2 regions of the Hornefia porci genome follow, and region 2 is predicted to be linked to the other one. Evidence: riboswitches for the same ligand, from Rfam matches in the RefSeq annotation. Region 2 holds a riboswitch; the other holds the start of a gene.

Region 1 (7,981 bases), 970 kb from region 2:
TTACGGGGAATTTACGGATATCCGGGAGCCGTCTGAAGTGGGCGCGGATGTTATCGCGGGTTCACTGATTAAAAATCCGGGCGGCGGACTGGCGCTGTCCGGCGGCTATGTGTGCGGTCGGGAGGACCTGATTGAAAAAATCAGCTATCGAATGACCTGTCCCGGTATCGGTGCGGAGTGCGGTCTGACCTTCGGACAGACCAGAGCGATGCTGCAGGGACTGTTTCTGGCACCTTCTGTGGTGAACAGCGCGGTGAAGGGCGCGCTGCTCTGCGGGCAGGCGTATTCCGCGCTGGGATATGGGGTCTGCCCGGAACCGGAGACGGTGCGATCGGACATTATTCAGGCAGTCCGCCTGGAAAGCGGCGAGGCGGTAGTGGCCTTCTGCGAAGGCATTCAGGCGGCCGCGCCGGTGGATTCCTTTGTGCGCCCTGAGCCCTGGGCCATGCCGGGATATGAGGATCCTGTGGTCATGGCGGCCGGCGCGTTCGTGCAGGGTTCCTCCATCGAGCTCAGCGCTGACGGGCCGATGCGTGAACCGTTTATCGTCTATTTTCAGGGAGGACTGACGTATGAGCATTCTAAACTCGGCGTCATGAATTCTCTGAACCGGCTGTACCGGAAGGGACTTCTGAAGGGAAGGGGACTTTGTGTATGAGCGACAAAAAAAGCAGGGGGCAGCGGCTGCGCCGCGCTCTGACGATACTTAAATTCGCGGTTCTTATCGCGATTGTCGTCGCCCTGCCGATTTATATCATCATCTGTCAGAGGGATGTGATTTCCAGATTCCGCAGCTACACGGATGTGATCCATTATCTGCGGGGATTCGGCATCAAGAGTGTTCTGATCTATCTTGCGGCGGAAATTCTGCAGATTGTCGTCAGTGTGCTGCCGGGAGAGGTTTTTCAGTTTGCCGCCGGTTCGGTGTTCGGTTTTTTCCCGGGACTTATCCTGACGCTGGCGGGCTGCGCGGCCGGAGAAACCGTTTCCTATTATCTGGCGCGTTTTCTGGGCGAGGACGGACTTGAACTGATTCTCGGAAAGGAGCGAATGGGAAAATATGTAAGCCGCTTCAACAGCGAAAAAGCGTATATCCTGACGTTCCTGATTTACCTGATTCCGGGAATTCCGAAGGATCTGGTATGCTACGCCGCCGGAATCTCTCATATGAAATTCCGTGCCTTTCTGCTGCTCTCACTCGTCGGCAGAATTCCGGCACTGTGCGGCTGTCTGCTGTTCGGCGATATGATGATGAAAGGGAATTACCGGGGAATGATCGTGATCGGCGCTGTCTGCGGCGTGATTCTGCTGCTGTGCTTCATCTTCCGGAAGCGAGTCAACCGGTTTATCGATCAGATTTATGAGAAAATATCGTAAGGGGGATCCAATCAGGAAGATCCAATCCCGGGGCAGGCTCTCATAGTCTTTTCCGGATACTTTATACCGACAAGACAGTTTTGCAGGTTTTGCAGGTTAATAATTAACCCACAAAAACTACAAAATCTTCTTTGTCTGCAAAGGCTTTACCGGAGAGGGGAGAGGCGAGACCCGCGCATACTCACTGCAGAGATTCACCGCCGCCGTAGCAACGCATACGCCGCAGATACCGCCGCGGATGCCGCTCCGCCGCAGAGCAGATAACCGCCCCTCCGCCGGGTAGTCATTGACAGAACGCGGGGCAATTGCTATAATTTATGTAGAATTAAATATGTCGGTACAGTGCCGCGGACGGCAGTCCGCAGTTAAAAGGGAATCGGGTGTGAATCCCGAACGATCCGGTCACTGTAAACAGGGAGTTCTCCCGTACTATGCCATTGGCAGCATACATCCGGCACAGACAGCGTGCGCCGCAATGCTTCGGCGTTCCGGCTGTCACCGTCATTTCGATGCTGCTGAGAAGGCGCGGGGGAACGAAGATCTGCAAGTCAGGAAACCTGCTGTATCAGAATTATCGGCGAAATGCTTCTGGAGAGAGTGTGCCTGTAATAATAACATGATGAAACATTAGATACATCGCATCATTGTTCCGCTGCAACAGATTTTCATGTATTATAACTGAAGTTTTTCATACAAGTACCCGCTTCTTCAGAGAAAAGTGGGTTTTTTGCTGCCCTGAGATATCGCAGTGCTCTGTCCGGAGCTGAACGCCGTGCTGAGCGAGGAAAAAATGATGAGAAGGAGAGAATTTGTTTTGAAAAAGAAAAAGTATTACAAAATCACGTTATCCTTCCTGCTGATCGCTGCGCTCGTTCTGACGCAGCTTGCCGCTGCGTTTGCGGAAGATTCCGCAGGCGCCGGGAGTGCGTCTCCGAAAGCGACGGCGCAGCAGGAGACCGTGGCGAGAGAAAACAAAAAAGCCTCGTCTGCGGAAGACAATCAGGCGGGCCGGTCTGAACAGGAAGGAGTAGCACAGCAGGAAGACCGGAGCACAGCAGCCTCCGATTCCTCAAACGGCTCGTCAGCAGCTTCTTCAGTCGGCTCCGTGCGGCAGCAGGCGAGACAAGGCGAAAGCGGGCAGCAGGGAACATCCGATACATCGGAAAACCTGTCCGGCAGCAGCAAGACGGCTTCCTCCGGAGAAAAGGAGACAGCGCAGAATCAGACTGCGAAAACCGGAGAACCTTCCGCCATCGACAACAGCACGACGCTGGATGACGGCATCTACACGCCGGACGGCGTTTCCTTCACCGGCGGAACCGGAAGAGTGAAAATCACGGTTCCGACGATTAAGGTGACGAACGGGAAGGCGTATGCCGACATTCTGTTCAGCAGCAAATCTTATACGAAGCTTCAGGCCGGCGGAAAGACCTACGAGCCGGAGGCTGACACATCGAACGGGTCTTTGTTCAAAAAAGTTCCGGTCGCTCTCAACAGGGATACAGCGATTGTCGGAACCACCACGGCGATGTCGAAGGTCAACGATATTGATTATTCTATTCACGTGAACAAAAGTGAACCGGTGTCCGATCCGGCCACCCCTGCTGTGGATAACAGAACCGATCTGGCGGACGGCGTCTGGGTACCGGACAGCTTCAGTGTGAGCGGCGGTACGAACAAAGTGACGATTACCTGTCCGAAGGTTACGATTTCCGGCGGAAAGGCTGTTGCGACGATTGTGTTCAGCAGCGATAAATACACACAGCTGAAGGCAAACGGTAAAATTTACAGCGGCGTAACAGATTCCGCGGCAAAGACCTCGACCTTTTCTGTTCCGGTGGCGCTGAACACGGCCAATCCCATCATCGGGAAAACCGTCAGAATGTCTGATCCGCACTGGATCAATTATTCTATCACCATTCGGATGAGCGTGAATTCCGGGAAGTATACGGAGCCTTCCGGCGGACAGGATCCCGACCCGTCGCCATCGGATCCGACAGTACCGACAGAGACGAAAGACCTGAAGGCAGGAACCTGGAAGGTGAAGTCTGACACCGATAACCGCATGTTCTACCTCTATCCGAAAACCGGAACCAAGTACAGTATTCTGACGGTTAAAGGGGAGGGCAGCAAAAAGACCATGACTGCAACCGTCACGCTGACCGGAGAAGGCTACGACTATCTGTACATGGGAACCGCGCTGGATGCGGCGAAGGCGCCGAAAACCCGGTGGATCAAGGCGAAGGTGGTTAACGGATACTACACCTACACGCTGCCGGTTTCCGCTCTGGATAAGAATCTGACGGTTTCCGCTCATTCCAGGAAGCTGAACAGCTGGTTTGAACATACTATTATCTTCTACAGCGGCGGGGCGAAGGCTGTTTCCTCCGGCACCTCGACGACAGCTCCTAAGACAAAGAAAAAGAAAGACAAATACGCCACAAGCGGGAAACAGACAAAATTCAGGAAGAGCACAAAGAAAGACAAGGTATCCAAATATAAAGACGACAGCCAGAAAAGCACAGGTGCGGTCAACAACAGAACCTCACTGAAGGACGGAGTATACACTCCGGATTCCTTCAGCTGGTCAGGAGGCTCCGGCCGTCTCGCCTACATTAAATGCAGAAAAATCACGGTAACGGGCGGAAAAGCCTATGCGACCATCGTGTTCGGAAGCAGCAGCTACGACCGTCTCAAGGCAAACGGAAAGGTTTATTCCAGGAGCGGGGGAGGACTCTCCACTTTTGTGATTCCGGTGAAACTGAACGCCAACAATACCATCATCGGACGCACCACAGCCATGTCCCAGCCTCACTGGGTCCGCTATACAATCTATGTAAAAAAAGCCGTCAGCGCCAGGGCTGCGAAAAAAGCCCGGGCAGAAGCAGAAAAAGCCGCAAAGGACGCCCGGAAGGCCAAACTCTCGCTGAGCAGGTCCGCTCCGAAGATTACCGGGCTGAAATACAGGTCGACGGTGAAAACCAGGTATGCGAAATACTTCCGGATCTTCCGGTATAACCACGGCGTTTCCCTGCTGAGCATAGACGTCAGCAAAAACACCGCGCTGTATGAGGAATACACGAAAAATGCGAAGAAGTCCGCAAAGGAGGACGGTAAAGTGGAGTATGACGAGGACGGAAAACCGGTCGCCCGCTCCCAGCACGAGATTACAGAGGCTCTTTATAAAAACAACGTCGTGAGTTATCTGCTGGTTCCGGAGAAATTCGACGTTCCCGCCGGTCTGGACAAACAGTATATCATCGTCAGGATCCCCGCGGAGAAAAGCTATGTGGCATCGAACTCTGCTTTGTCGTTCCTGGACGCCCTGGACGCGGTCGACGGCATCCGTCTCACCGGCGTAACGCCTGAAAAGGTCACTGCCTCCGGCGTCACGAAAGCGATAAAGAGCAGGCGCATCACCTATGCCGAAACGCCGGAATCGCCCCGGTACAGCACAATCATCCGGAAGAAAACCAGACTGGCCGTTCTGCCGGGGAGCCTGATTCCCGAGGAGATTACGACAAAGGAAACTCTGCTGAACAAGGACAAAATCGCGAAGCAGAAGGAGCAGGCGGAAACGGATCAGAAAAAACTGGAGACTCTGGAATCCCGTTTTACGGCGCTGGATATTCCGGTCATCCTCGACCGGTCCCGGCAGGAGAAGAGTCGTCTGGGACAGAAGGAATGGATCCGGATTTACGGAGAGATTTACGGCAGCGCGAAAAAAGCGCAGAAAATTTTTGAGAAAGAAGTAAAGGCAGAAAAGAAATAAAAAAGGCAGGATGAGATGAGAAACCGATTCAGGAAAGGAATGATCCTTCTTCTGGCGCTGGTGACCGCCACAGTGCTTCTGCTGTCCGGCTGCGGCGCGAAAAACAGCGAATCAGCTTCGGGCACATCGGGCGCTCCGGAGATCAGCGGGCTGACCTACAGCAAGACCATGAAGCTGGATTATGCGAAGGAATTCAACGTTTACTACTACAAAGACGGGTACAGGCTGATTGACATTAAGGACGATGCGAAGTATCTGATCGTGCCCAAGGGAAAGAAGGCTCCGGAAAAGCTGAGCAAAAAGATTAAGGTTCTTCACGAACCGGTGAAAAACATCTATCTCGCGGCGACCGCGTCCATGGCGCTGTTTTCTTCCATGGACGCTCTGGACAATATTTCCATGACCTCGCTGAAGTCGGGAGGCTGGTCCTTCCGGTCAGTACGGGACGCGATGAACGCAGGGAAAATTGTTTACGCCGGAAAATACAGTGAGCCGGATTACGAGCTGCTGCTGGACAAAAAATGCGGTCTGGCCATTGAATCCACGATGATTTATCATACGCCGGACGTAAAAGAAATGATTGAAGATCTGAAAATCCCCGTCATGGTAGACCGGTCCAGTTACGAATCAAACCCCCTGGGGCGCACAGAGTGGATCAAGCTTTACGGCGCGCTGACCGGACATGAGAAACAGGCTGAGGCCTTCTTTGAAAAACAGGAAAAGAAAATTTCCGCTCTGGACGATTTCAGGAATACGGAGAAAACTGTAGCCTTCTTCTATATATCCACGGACGGAAAAGCAGTGGTGCGCAGCAGCAAAGACTACGTTCCCACGATGATCGAGATGGCCGGCGGCCGGTATGTTTTCAGGAAACTGACGGATTCCGACGGAAAAACCTCCGTTCCGATGACCATTGAAAAGTTCTACGATACGGCCGCAGACGCCGATTATATCGTATACAACGGGAGCATCGACAGCACGGTCCGTTCCATGAACGATTTAATCGCGAAGGACCCGATTATGAAAAAGTTCAAAGCGGTGAAAAACGGACAGTGTTACGCCACGGGAGCATCGATGTATCAGCGGACGGATATCGTCGGTGATATGATTCTGGACTTTCATTATCTCGTGACACAAAAGCATCTGTCCGAAATGAAGTTCCTGACAAAACTGAAGTGAGGGCCCTCTGCTCCGCGTCGCATCCCGTGACGCCGGCACAAAGTACACGAACCTCCGATTCGGCCGTGTACGCGAAAAAAGTCAGAGGAAGTACAGGTAGTTTTTGAAGTACAGGTAGTTATTTATGAAAAAAAATATTTCCGAACTCCCGGCAGCCGCCGAAAGCTTTCAGCACGAAAACCTTCGGCGGCGCAGCCGTTATACCATGGTATTCGTACTGCTGTTCGCCGCGTTCTGCGTGATGACTGTGATCAATATCAATTCCGGTAATGTGCATATATCGCTGGATCATATCGTCAGGATACTTTTCACCGGGCAGGGAGATATCAAGGAAACCAATATTATATGGAGAATCCGTCTCCCCAGGATACTTACGGCGGCCATACTGGGCGGCGCTCTTGCGCTGTCCGGATTTCTGCTTCAGACATTCTTCGAGAATCCGATTGCGGGTCCCTATGTTCTGGGGATCTCTTCCGGCGCGAAAATGGTTGTAGCCTTTGTTATGATCGTCGCGCTGAAATATTATTCCACGGTTTCCTCCTACACGATGATTGTGGCGGCCTTTGCCGGCTCTCTGGCGTCGGTGGGCTTTATTCTGCTGGTTGCCCGAAGGATCCAGAATATGGCGGCGCTGCTGGTGGCGGGAATCATGATCGGCTACATCTGTTCCGCTGTCACGGACTTTATTATTACCTTCGCCAGCGACTCGGATATCGCGAATCTTCACGGCTGGTCTCAGGGCAGTTTTTCCGGGATGAGCTGGGAAAGCGTGCGTATCGTCGCTGTCGTGGTGTTTGTCACGTTCGCTCTGACACTGTGCTGCGCCAAGCCCATCAGCGCCTATCAGCTGGGAGAATCCTATGCGCGCAGTATCGGCGTGAATATTCGTGTGTTCAGGATTGTGCTGATCCTTCTCTCCAGCGTGTTCTCGGCAACAGTGACGGCCTTTGCCGGCCCGATTTCCTTTGTCGGCATCGCGGTGCCGTTCCTGATCAAGGGCGCTCTGGGCACGTCCAGGCCTATTGTTGTGATTCCGGGAGCCTTTGTGATGGGCGCGGTATTCTGCATGTTCTGTGATCTCATCGCACGGCTTGCCTTCGCTCCGCTGGAGCTGAACATCAGCACCGTGACATCCGTCTTCGGAGCACCAATTGTCATCTATATGATGGTCAGCAGAAAGAGAGGCAGATGAGATGAACGGGAATTATCTGACACTTGAACAGCTTTCCGTGGGATATCACAGCAAAAGCCTCATTGACGATATCTGTCTGAACGTCCGCAGAGGGGAGATTGTGACGCTCATCGGACCCAACGGCGCCGGAAAATCCACAATTCTGAAGACAATCGCCCGTCAGCTCACCCTGCTGCGCGGTGACGTGGTTATCGACGGGAGCAGTCTGAACGAGATGACTTTCCGGGATCTGTCCACACGTATGGCTGTGGTTCTTACAGACCGTCCGAAGCCGGAGCTTCTGACCTGTCACGATATCGTAGCGACCGGACGGTATCCGTATACCGGGCGTCTGGGAATTCTGACCCATGAGGACGAGGAGAAGGTGGACGAGGCGCTGGAGACGGTTCACGCACGCGAGCTTGGAAACCGTGATTTCAATGCGATCAGTGACGGGCAGAAACAGCGTGTGATGCTCGCCC
Region 2 (7,981 bases):
TGGTTTCCGGAAGGTTCGTCTTATCCACATGACGGTACTCCACCACGTCGAAGCCCTGTGAGGCGAGCCACTCCAGCTGTCCGGACCGGGTCCCGCCAAAATTCACATTTTCCGCCTCCACCAGTGAGAACGCGATGAACCGCACGTTCCGGCTCCGGGTGACAGAGGGATCAAGCTGCCGCACAGAACCGCTGCAGAGATTGCGCGGGTTCTTGTATTTCGCATCCGCATCGCCTATCTGCGAATTGATTCTCCGGAACTCTGAATAGGTGATGATTGCCTCTCCCCGCAGCACCAGTCTTCCGCGGTACGGCACATTCACCGGAACGTTGGCGAAGACGCGGGCGTTTCCTGTGACCACCTCGCCGATTTCCCCGTTTCCGCGGGTCAGCGCCTTGACCAGTTCTCCGTTTTCGTAGGTCAGCACGATGGTCAGTCCGTCCAGCTTCCAGGACAGGAGTCCATGCTGATCTCCCAGCCATTCCGCCAGCTCCTGCCGGCTCTTTGTTTTGTCCAGAGAAAGCATCCTGGACGGATGACGTTCCCGGGGAAGCTCCGACAAAACCTCGTACCCGACGTTCCGGGTCGGACTGTTGGCGAATACAATTCCGGTCTCCCGTTCCAGCTCCCTCAGCTCATCGTAAAGCCGGTCGTATTCGATGTTCGGCATGATTTCAATCCCGTCCTGATAATACGCCTTTGCCGCCCGGTTCAAAATATCGATTTTTTCTCTGATTTCCTGTTTTCTGTCTTTCATTGCTCTGTATGTTCTTCAGATCTTCTTCAGCGGGGCCACGCCCAGCGCAAGCTTCTTGACGCCGGCTCCGTCAAACGCCACCGTAACGATTGTATCTGTAGCCTCCAGCACCATGCCTTCTCCGAATTTTCCGTGGCTCACCCGGTCGCCCGGCGCGAAGCTCTCCGTGTTCTCCATTGCATTCTGCCGCGTGCTGTACCGGGCGTATTTCAGTGCGTCAAAGGGTTTATAAGGCTTCGCGGCGTATCCGTCCCGGCTTCCCGTGGAAACTCCCAGACTGGAATCTCCGGTCTTTCTCTGATAAACCGCGTCTCCTTCAATGAGACGCCGGTCCAGCTCCCGAAGGAACTGTGACTCCCTCGTATATTCCGTTCTCCCGTAGCGGGTGCGTTCCTCAGCGCTGGACAGGAACAGAAGCTCCTTTGCTCTCGTCATGCCAACATAGCAGAGACGCCGCTCCTCCTCCATTCCCGAAGGGTCGTCAAAGGCTTTGTTCCCCGGAAAGAGACCGTCCTCAAGTCCCGGCAGAAAGACCACCGGAAACTCAAGCCCCTTGGCACTGTGCATCGTCATCAGCGTCACCGTGTCCTGATGCTCGTCATAGTTATCCACCTCAGCCGCAAGTGTAAGCTGCTCCATGAACTCCTCGATGGAGGGATTTTCGGTTCCCTTTTCATAATCGTAAATTACCGATTTGAACTCCATCAGGTTCTCAATCCGTCCTTCCGACTCGACGGTGCCGGTCTCCTCCAGTGCGGGAAGATATCCGGTTTTCGTAAGCAGCAGGTCATAGATGTCGGAAACCTTCAGGTTCGTCCGTTCCTGCCGGCAGAGGTTCAGGCAGTCCGTCAGCTCCCGTACCCGGTCATACGCCTTGCCCGGCAGCGTGTCCTGCACCTCAGGATCGCTGAGCGCCTCCAGCAGACTTTTGTTCTTCACAGCGGCGAAGCCCATGACCTTCTCCACGGTTTTGTCGCCCATGCCGCGCTTCGGCTCATTCACGATGCGCCGCATTGACAGGTCATCCTTCGGATTGACCACAAGCCGCATATAGCACATGATGTCCTTGATTTCCTTCCGGTCATAGTAACGCATGCCGGACAAAATGCGGTACGGGATTCCATCCCGGGAAAGAGCGCTCTCAAAAAGCCGTGACTGGGCGTTGGTCCGGTACAGAATCGCGAAATCCGTCAGCGGCCGGCCGGCGCGGTTCATATATCCGATCTGCCGGGCCACATACGCCGCCTCCTCATGGTCATTATTCGCCCTGTAATAGCGAAGCTTCTCGCCGCTGTCACGGTCCGTCCACAGCTTCTTGCTCTTTCGGCCGCGGTTGTTGCGGATTACCGAATACGCCGCGTCCAGAATGTTCCCCTTGCTCCGGTAGTTCTGCTCCAGCTTGATGACCTTCGCCTCCGGAAAATCCGATTCAAAGTCCAGGATGTTCCGGATATCCGCCCCGCGCCACTGGTAAATGCACTGGTCGTCGTCCCCGACCACGCACAGATTGTGGTGCCGGTCCGCCAGCTGGCGGATCAGCCGGTACTGAATATGGTTCGTATCCTGATACTCGTCCACCATGATATACTGAAAACGCTCCTGGTAACGCAGCAGAATCTCCTCATTCCGCTCAAAGAGCTTCACGGTGTTCAGCAGAATATCGTCAAAGTCCATCGCGTTGTTCTGCCTCAGCCGCTTCTGATACTCTCTGTACACCAGGTAAATCGCCTTTGTTTTATAATTATTCTCCATTGTCTCCCGGTACTGCTCCGGATCCACGCCCTTCTCCTTCTGGTCGCTGATCACCGCCAGCAGATACTGCGGCGCGAATTCCCGGTCGCTGATCCCGTTTTCCTTCAGGATGTTTTTCACCAGGGTCTTCTGATCAGTGCCGTCGTAGATGACAAAGTTCGGCTCATACCCCGCTTCCTCCGGATAGACCCGCAGAATGCGAAGGCACATGGCGTGAAAGGTCATGATCCACATGGATCCCGCCCGGTCTCCCGCCAGATCCTCCACTCGCTCCCGCATTTCCCTGGCGGCCTTGTTGGTAAAGGTCACCGCCAGTATGCTGTACGGAGAAATCCCCTCTTCAAGCATATGAGCGATACGGTGGGTCATGGTGCTTGTCTTGCCGGAACCCGCGCCCGCCAGAATCAGCAGCGGTCCCTCCAGCTGACGCACCGCCTCCTGCTGCCTGGAATTCAGATTTTCAAAACTCATTCGTTACTCTCCATTCATTTGTCTGCCTGATGCGTGAACAGACACTTACTATTCTATCACATTTACTCTGTCTTTGCTCTGCCTTTAGCACAAAAAAAGAGCCGGAGCGCCTCCGCGATGCTCCGGCGGCGCTCCTCGCCTCTCTCTTATTCTGTCGATGCATTCTGCCGCCGCTGCGCCTGCGGCGTATTTATCTACTCCTTTGTGTAATTGACGGTGTAGTGCCACTTGATTACATCGCCATTCTTCAGCTTGTATTTGGAGCAGGTGTAATTCGGCGTGACTCCGTTCACGTAGTACAGCCAGCCGCTGTTCTTGCCGCCGTCGAATTCCGCGAGATGACCGATGGAACTGATATACACGCCGTCATAAGCGCCCGCGTCCTTCTTGATGTACGCGATGCCGCGGGATCTGCAGACGGACTTCAGCGCGTCGTAAACGGTTTCACCACTCTTGAACTGATACTTTGTGGCTGACAGAATGACGCCGCTTGAAGGAATATTTTTTTTCTTGGCGGGGTCCTTCAGCCGGGACATATCATTTGCAAGATCCCTGCATTCGATGCTGATGGTCACGGATTTTGCAGCCGAGGCAGCTGCAGACGATGAGCTGCCGTTTTTCTTGGCCGCTTCTGCCTTCTTCTCCTTAACCAGTTTCCGGTAGTTCTCCAGAGCCGCGGTCAGAACCTCTTTGTTCTCCACGATCTCCTTCTGGTCTTTGCTGAGCTTGTCATACGCCTTTTTCGCCTTCTGAATGGCGTCCTTGCTGTCCAGCGTCACCTTGTCCGGATCGCCGATCGCAGCGATCAGCTCGTCCACCTTTTTCACGGCGGCCTTGTCTTTCTTTTCCTTCGAGGACGCTGATTTCTTCTCCGTCGTACCGGAATCGGACGCGGTCTGAGTCTCCGCGGATTCCTGCGCCGCTGTCGCCTTCGCCTTCTCCGCCCGGGCGCTTTTAATGCTCAGACCGAAAACCGCCGAGGTTGCCGCAAGTGCGACAATCACGAGAACAGCGATCGTCCTGATTTTCCTTCTCTTTGCCTTTCTCAACAGTTCATCTTCCATAACTCTTCCCCTTTCTAACATTCCTGCGCTTTCCGATTCTTTCCTGCTACAGCAAACGAGGCAGGGTGACGGGGCCTGCCTCAAAATGAAAAAAGAATGAAAAGCAATTGGGGCTCCCCGTAATCCGCACTATCCTCAGATAGTATAAAGGACTGTGGTTCTGCCCACAGCCCGTATTCGCTGATGCATATGTTTCTACCATCGGTTCACCGCCGATTAGAAACGCTTTCGCGCAGGTCTCCTGGCTTATGGATCATCGCCGGCCGCGCCTTCCCGGTTTCCCAGTGGCATCCTGCGACACAGCTCTCCAACTACAGTGGCGGGACCGCTCAGGCGTTCAACCTGATTCCCTCTTAGCTTCCGTGTGGAAGAACGCGAAACGCATTTTCAATTGCACCTTAATTGTATCGGATATTTCCCCTTTCGTCAAGAGGAAATTCCATCACTGCTTCAGCAGCCAGGCGACGCTCTCGTCGCACTCCCTGCTCTCTATGGTCAGTGTCGCAGAGGGATCGCAGTAATCGTCGATTGCCGCCAGGATTTCCTTCATGTTCAGGCTTCCCGAGGTAAGAGGTCTGTGCTGGTCGCTGCTTCCGTCGTTATTATGAAGATGGAAGTGCCCAAGCCGGGGGCCCATAATCCGGATCCAGTCCGTGACGCTGTACTCAGGCTCTGTCACCACATTGGCGTGACCCACATCAAGACAGAGCTTCACACGCGGATCGTCTATCTGCGATACAATTTCCGTCAGCGACTCCGGCTCTGAATCCAGCACATTCTCAATGTAAAGGGTGAAGTCCTCCGGCTTGTCCTCCATAAATCTGCTCCAGAATTTCACTGACTGCTTCACGTGCCAGACCGGGAAATAAATCAGCGGAATAAATCCGGAATGCACTACCAGACGTTTCAGCCCCAGCCGCCGGCAGCCTTCGTAGGCCTGCTCGAAGCGTTTCATGGCGAGATCCACAAAGAGCGGGTCGATAGACTGCGGACAGAGTTCGGTGAAGGGACCGTGAACAATCGCGCCGCGCTCGTCCGAAACGCCGCATTCCTTCATTTCCTTCTGCATCGCGGCTATCGTCCGGTCGATTTTGTCCTCATCCAGAGTCTGAGAAATGCAGAACTGGTTGAATTCAATGCCGATACCGTATTTTTTTATCACCTTCAGCGCGTCGTCGGAAAACGTCGCCAGAAAAATCTGCCTCTCCATATCGTCACCTGTAAATCCCGTATTTGATCTTGATTCTTTCCAGCTTCCTGATAAACATATCTCCGAAAAAGAAGATGAACACCGCGGCGCCGCCGGCGTGAACCGCATCGTAGGGTGCTCCGGAGATATAGAGAATCCGCAGCGTGTTCAGGCTCACCGGCCGCCCGCCCGGCATGGCGGCTGAGGTCACCATCGCGCAGATATTCATGATTCCGCCGTACACGATGAATGTCACAAAGAAGGTGAACAGAGCCATGGTCAGTCCGTCCACGGAGAGTCGTTTCCGCTGCACCAGCAGACCTCCCAGCAGACCGGCCACCCCGAACGCGTAAAGCCGCCAGCCGAAAAATGTCTGGTCTTTTCCCGGCCAGATCAGATAGCAGATATAGGCCGCCGCCAGCGCAAAGGCGATGCAGAGTACCGGCCCCATCACCATCCGCAGGCTTCGCGAGGCAAGCTCGTCACGGAATCCCCGATCCCGGATCTCCTCGTAGTTTACTTTGTTGAAGGCGAGCCCCGCCAGGAATCCCAACAGCCCCCAGCAGAACATCTGCCACGGCGTCCATGGTCCCTGCCCCATATAAAAGTTGCAGACGAACCGCGCCAGTGCGCCGATCAGGAAACCCGCCTCCGGTCCCAGCGAAATTCCGGAGATGATTATCATGGCCGTCCCCGCCTGAATCGGAACAGTCAGATGAAAGAAGAGGTGAATCACAACAGTCAGAGCTGCCATCATCGCGATCAGGACGATCTCCCGGGCCTTGGGCTTTCGCCGTTCGAACACCATGAAAAACGGAATCATCGTATAGATCACAATCAGGATGCTGCCAACCATATACAGATCCGAGCCCAGCAGGAAGCTTCCTCCCAGCACGGTAACAGGAATTACGCCGAGAATCAGAAATGCGGAAACGGCGGTGCGTTTTCTGGCCGCGGCCTCATACTGAGTCAGATCGAATCCCCGACGCATTTCGCCACCTCCTCCCATGTGACAGCTTCAGGGAAGTAATCCCGCGCCATGCGGTTCGCCGTCGTCGTATAGAAATTGTTTCCCGGAAAGAACTCCTTCGGCGGTCCGGCCGACACGATTCCTCCGTCGAAAAACATAGCGCAGCAGTCGCCGTATTCCGCGCAGAACTCGATGTCATGAGACACCATGAACAAAGTCCTGCCCGCATCGGTCAGCTTCTTCAGAACCTTCGCAAGGGCGATTTTAAAGAAAGGGTCCAGACCCTTGGTGGCCTCGTCCAGAAGAATCACATCCGGATCCACCAGCAGAACCTTCCCAAGCGCCAGTCGCTGCTGCTCACCTCCTGACAGGTCGTAGGGATGTGCCTTCCGGAGATGTTCGATCTCCATGAGCCGGAGCATATCCACAACCTTCTTCACTTTTTCCCCGTCTGTACCTTTTTCGTCATGCAGGGCCTCCAGCAGCTCGTCCTCCACGCAGATCTCTGTGAACAGCGCCTGCGGGTTCTGGGGCAGCATAGCCAGACGGCCGTTCACCTCAATTTTTCCGCGCTGAGGCTTTACAATCCCGGCGATTGCCTTCAGCGTTGTGCTCTTTCCTACGCCGTTTCCGCCGAGGATACAAAAGAGCTGCCCCTTCTCCACATCCATCGTCAGTCCCCGAAGGACATCCTGGGAGTTCCGGTCGTAACGATACCAGACATTTTCCATATGGATTGCCGGATCCTTGATTTTCCGCGGTTTCTCTTCCTTCCCGGTTCCCTTCTGCCAGAGAGGGATCCCTTTTTCCGGTTCCTTCCCGGCCCGGCGCATCTCCTCATCGATCCAGAGTCTTCCTTCACGGATGGTCAGCGGACTCTCGCCCTCTCCGCCTGCGGAATAGAAAATCCGGGTCACTGAAGGAAGCCCGTAGAACATGGGATGGCGGCTGCCGCCTCCGTTACCGGACATCAGCCGTCCGATGCGCCGGGGATCGTCATATGCGATGATTCTTCCCCGATCCATGACCAGGACTTTGTCGGCCATGGTAAACGCCTCCTCCAGACGATGCTCCGAAAGGATAACGGTAGTTCCGAGATCCCGGTTGATTTTGTAAATCGTTCGCAGGAACTCTGACGCGGCGATAGGATCCAGCTGCGAGGTCGGTTCGTCCAGGACCAGAAGTTTCGGCTGCATGGCCATGATCGACGCGAGGTTCAGCAGCTGTTTCTGCCCGCCGGACAGCTGGCTCACGTCTCTGCGGAACCAGGCCTGGATCCCGAAATAACTGGCCATCTCAGCCACGCGGCGTTTGATGGTCCGATTGTCCAGCCCCAGGCTTTCCAGTCCGAACGCCAGCTCGTGCCAGACCTTGTCCGTGACGATCTGATTGTCCGGGTTCTGCTGCACAAAGCCGATTTCGGACGCGTTTCTGCGATCGTCCAGCGCGGAAATCTCGGTACCTCCGTAGGTGACCGAGCCCTCTCTTCTTCCATAGGGAATAAGGTTTTTCTTCATGTGCCGCAGCAGCGTCGTCTTGCCGCAGCCGGATTTTCCGCATATTACAATAAACTCCGACGGATGCACCTCAAAGGTCACGCGGTCCAGCGCAGGACTGTCAGAGAGCGGATATGAAAATGTTACATTGCCAAACCGGATCGTTTCCATCGGACCTCCCCACTGATATCGATAAGAATCGGCAGCGCCAGAAGCAGCACATAGGCGCCCAGCGTCAGCCCCGTCATCAGGTCGAACCGGCGAAGCACATACTCCGGGTAG

What was found. A riboswitch is a leader RNA that binds a small molecule or an ion and turns the genes downstream of it on or off. The one in region 2 is predicted to bind cobalamin.
Region 1: it holds a riboswitch for cobalamin, as region 2 does, so the genes downstream of both, BHK98_RS01375 (TroA family protein) here and BHK98_RS06135 (DUF4430 domain-containing protein) in region 2, are expected to answer to the same signal.

What each region holds. Positions count from the first base shown of each region.
Region 1 is NZ_MJIE01000001.1:314,090-322,070, forward strand. It holds gene BHK98_RS01365 (methionine gamma-lyase family protein) at 1-658, shown strand, start outside; gene BHK98_RS01370 (TVP38/TMEM64 family protein) at 655-1,377, shown strand; cobalamin riboswitch at 1,701-1,956, shown strand; gene BHK98_RS01375 (TroA family protein) at 2,192-5,149, shown strand; gene BHK98_RS01380 (ABC transporter substrate-binding protein) at 5,165-6,328, shown strand; gene BHK98_RS01385 (FecCD family ABC transporter permease) at 6,453-7,520, shown strand; gene BHK98_RS01390 (ABC transporter ATP-binding protein) at 7,522-7,981, shown strand, end outside.
Region 2 is NZ_MJIE01000001.1:1,287,159-1,295,139, forward strand. It holds gene ligA (NAD-dependent DNA ligase LigA) at 1-757, opposite strand, end outside; gene BHK98_RS06130 (ATP-dependent helicase) at 773-2,980, opposite strand; gene BHK98_RS06135 (DUF4430 domain-containing protein) at 3,175-4,044, opposite strand; cobalamin riboswitch at 4,259-4,437, opposite strand; gene BHK98_RS06140 (sugar phosphate isomerase/epimerase family protein) at 4,487-5,254, opposite strand; gene BHK98_RS06145 (ECF transporter S component) at 5,259-6,224, opposite strand; gene BHK98_RS06150 (ABC transporter ATP-binding protein) at 6,203-7,870, opposite strand; gene BHK98_RS06155 (energy-coupling factor transporter transmembrane component T) at 7,843-7,981, opposite strand, start outside.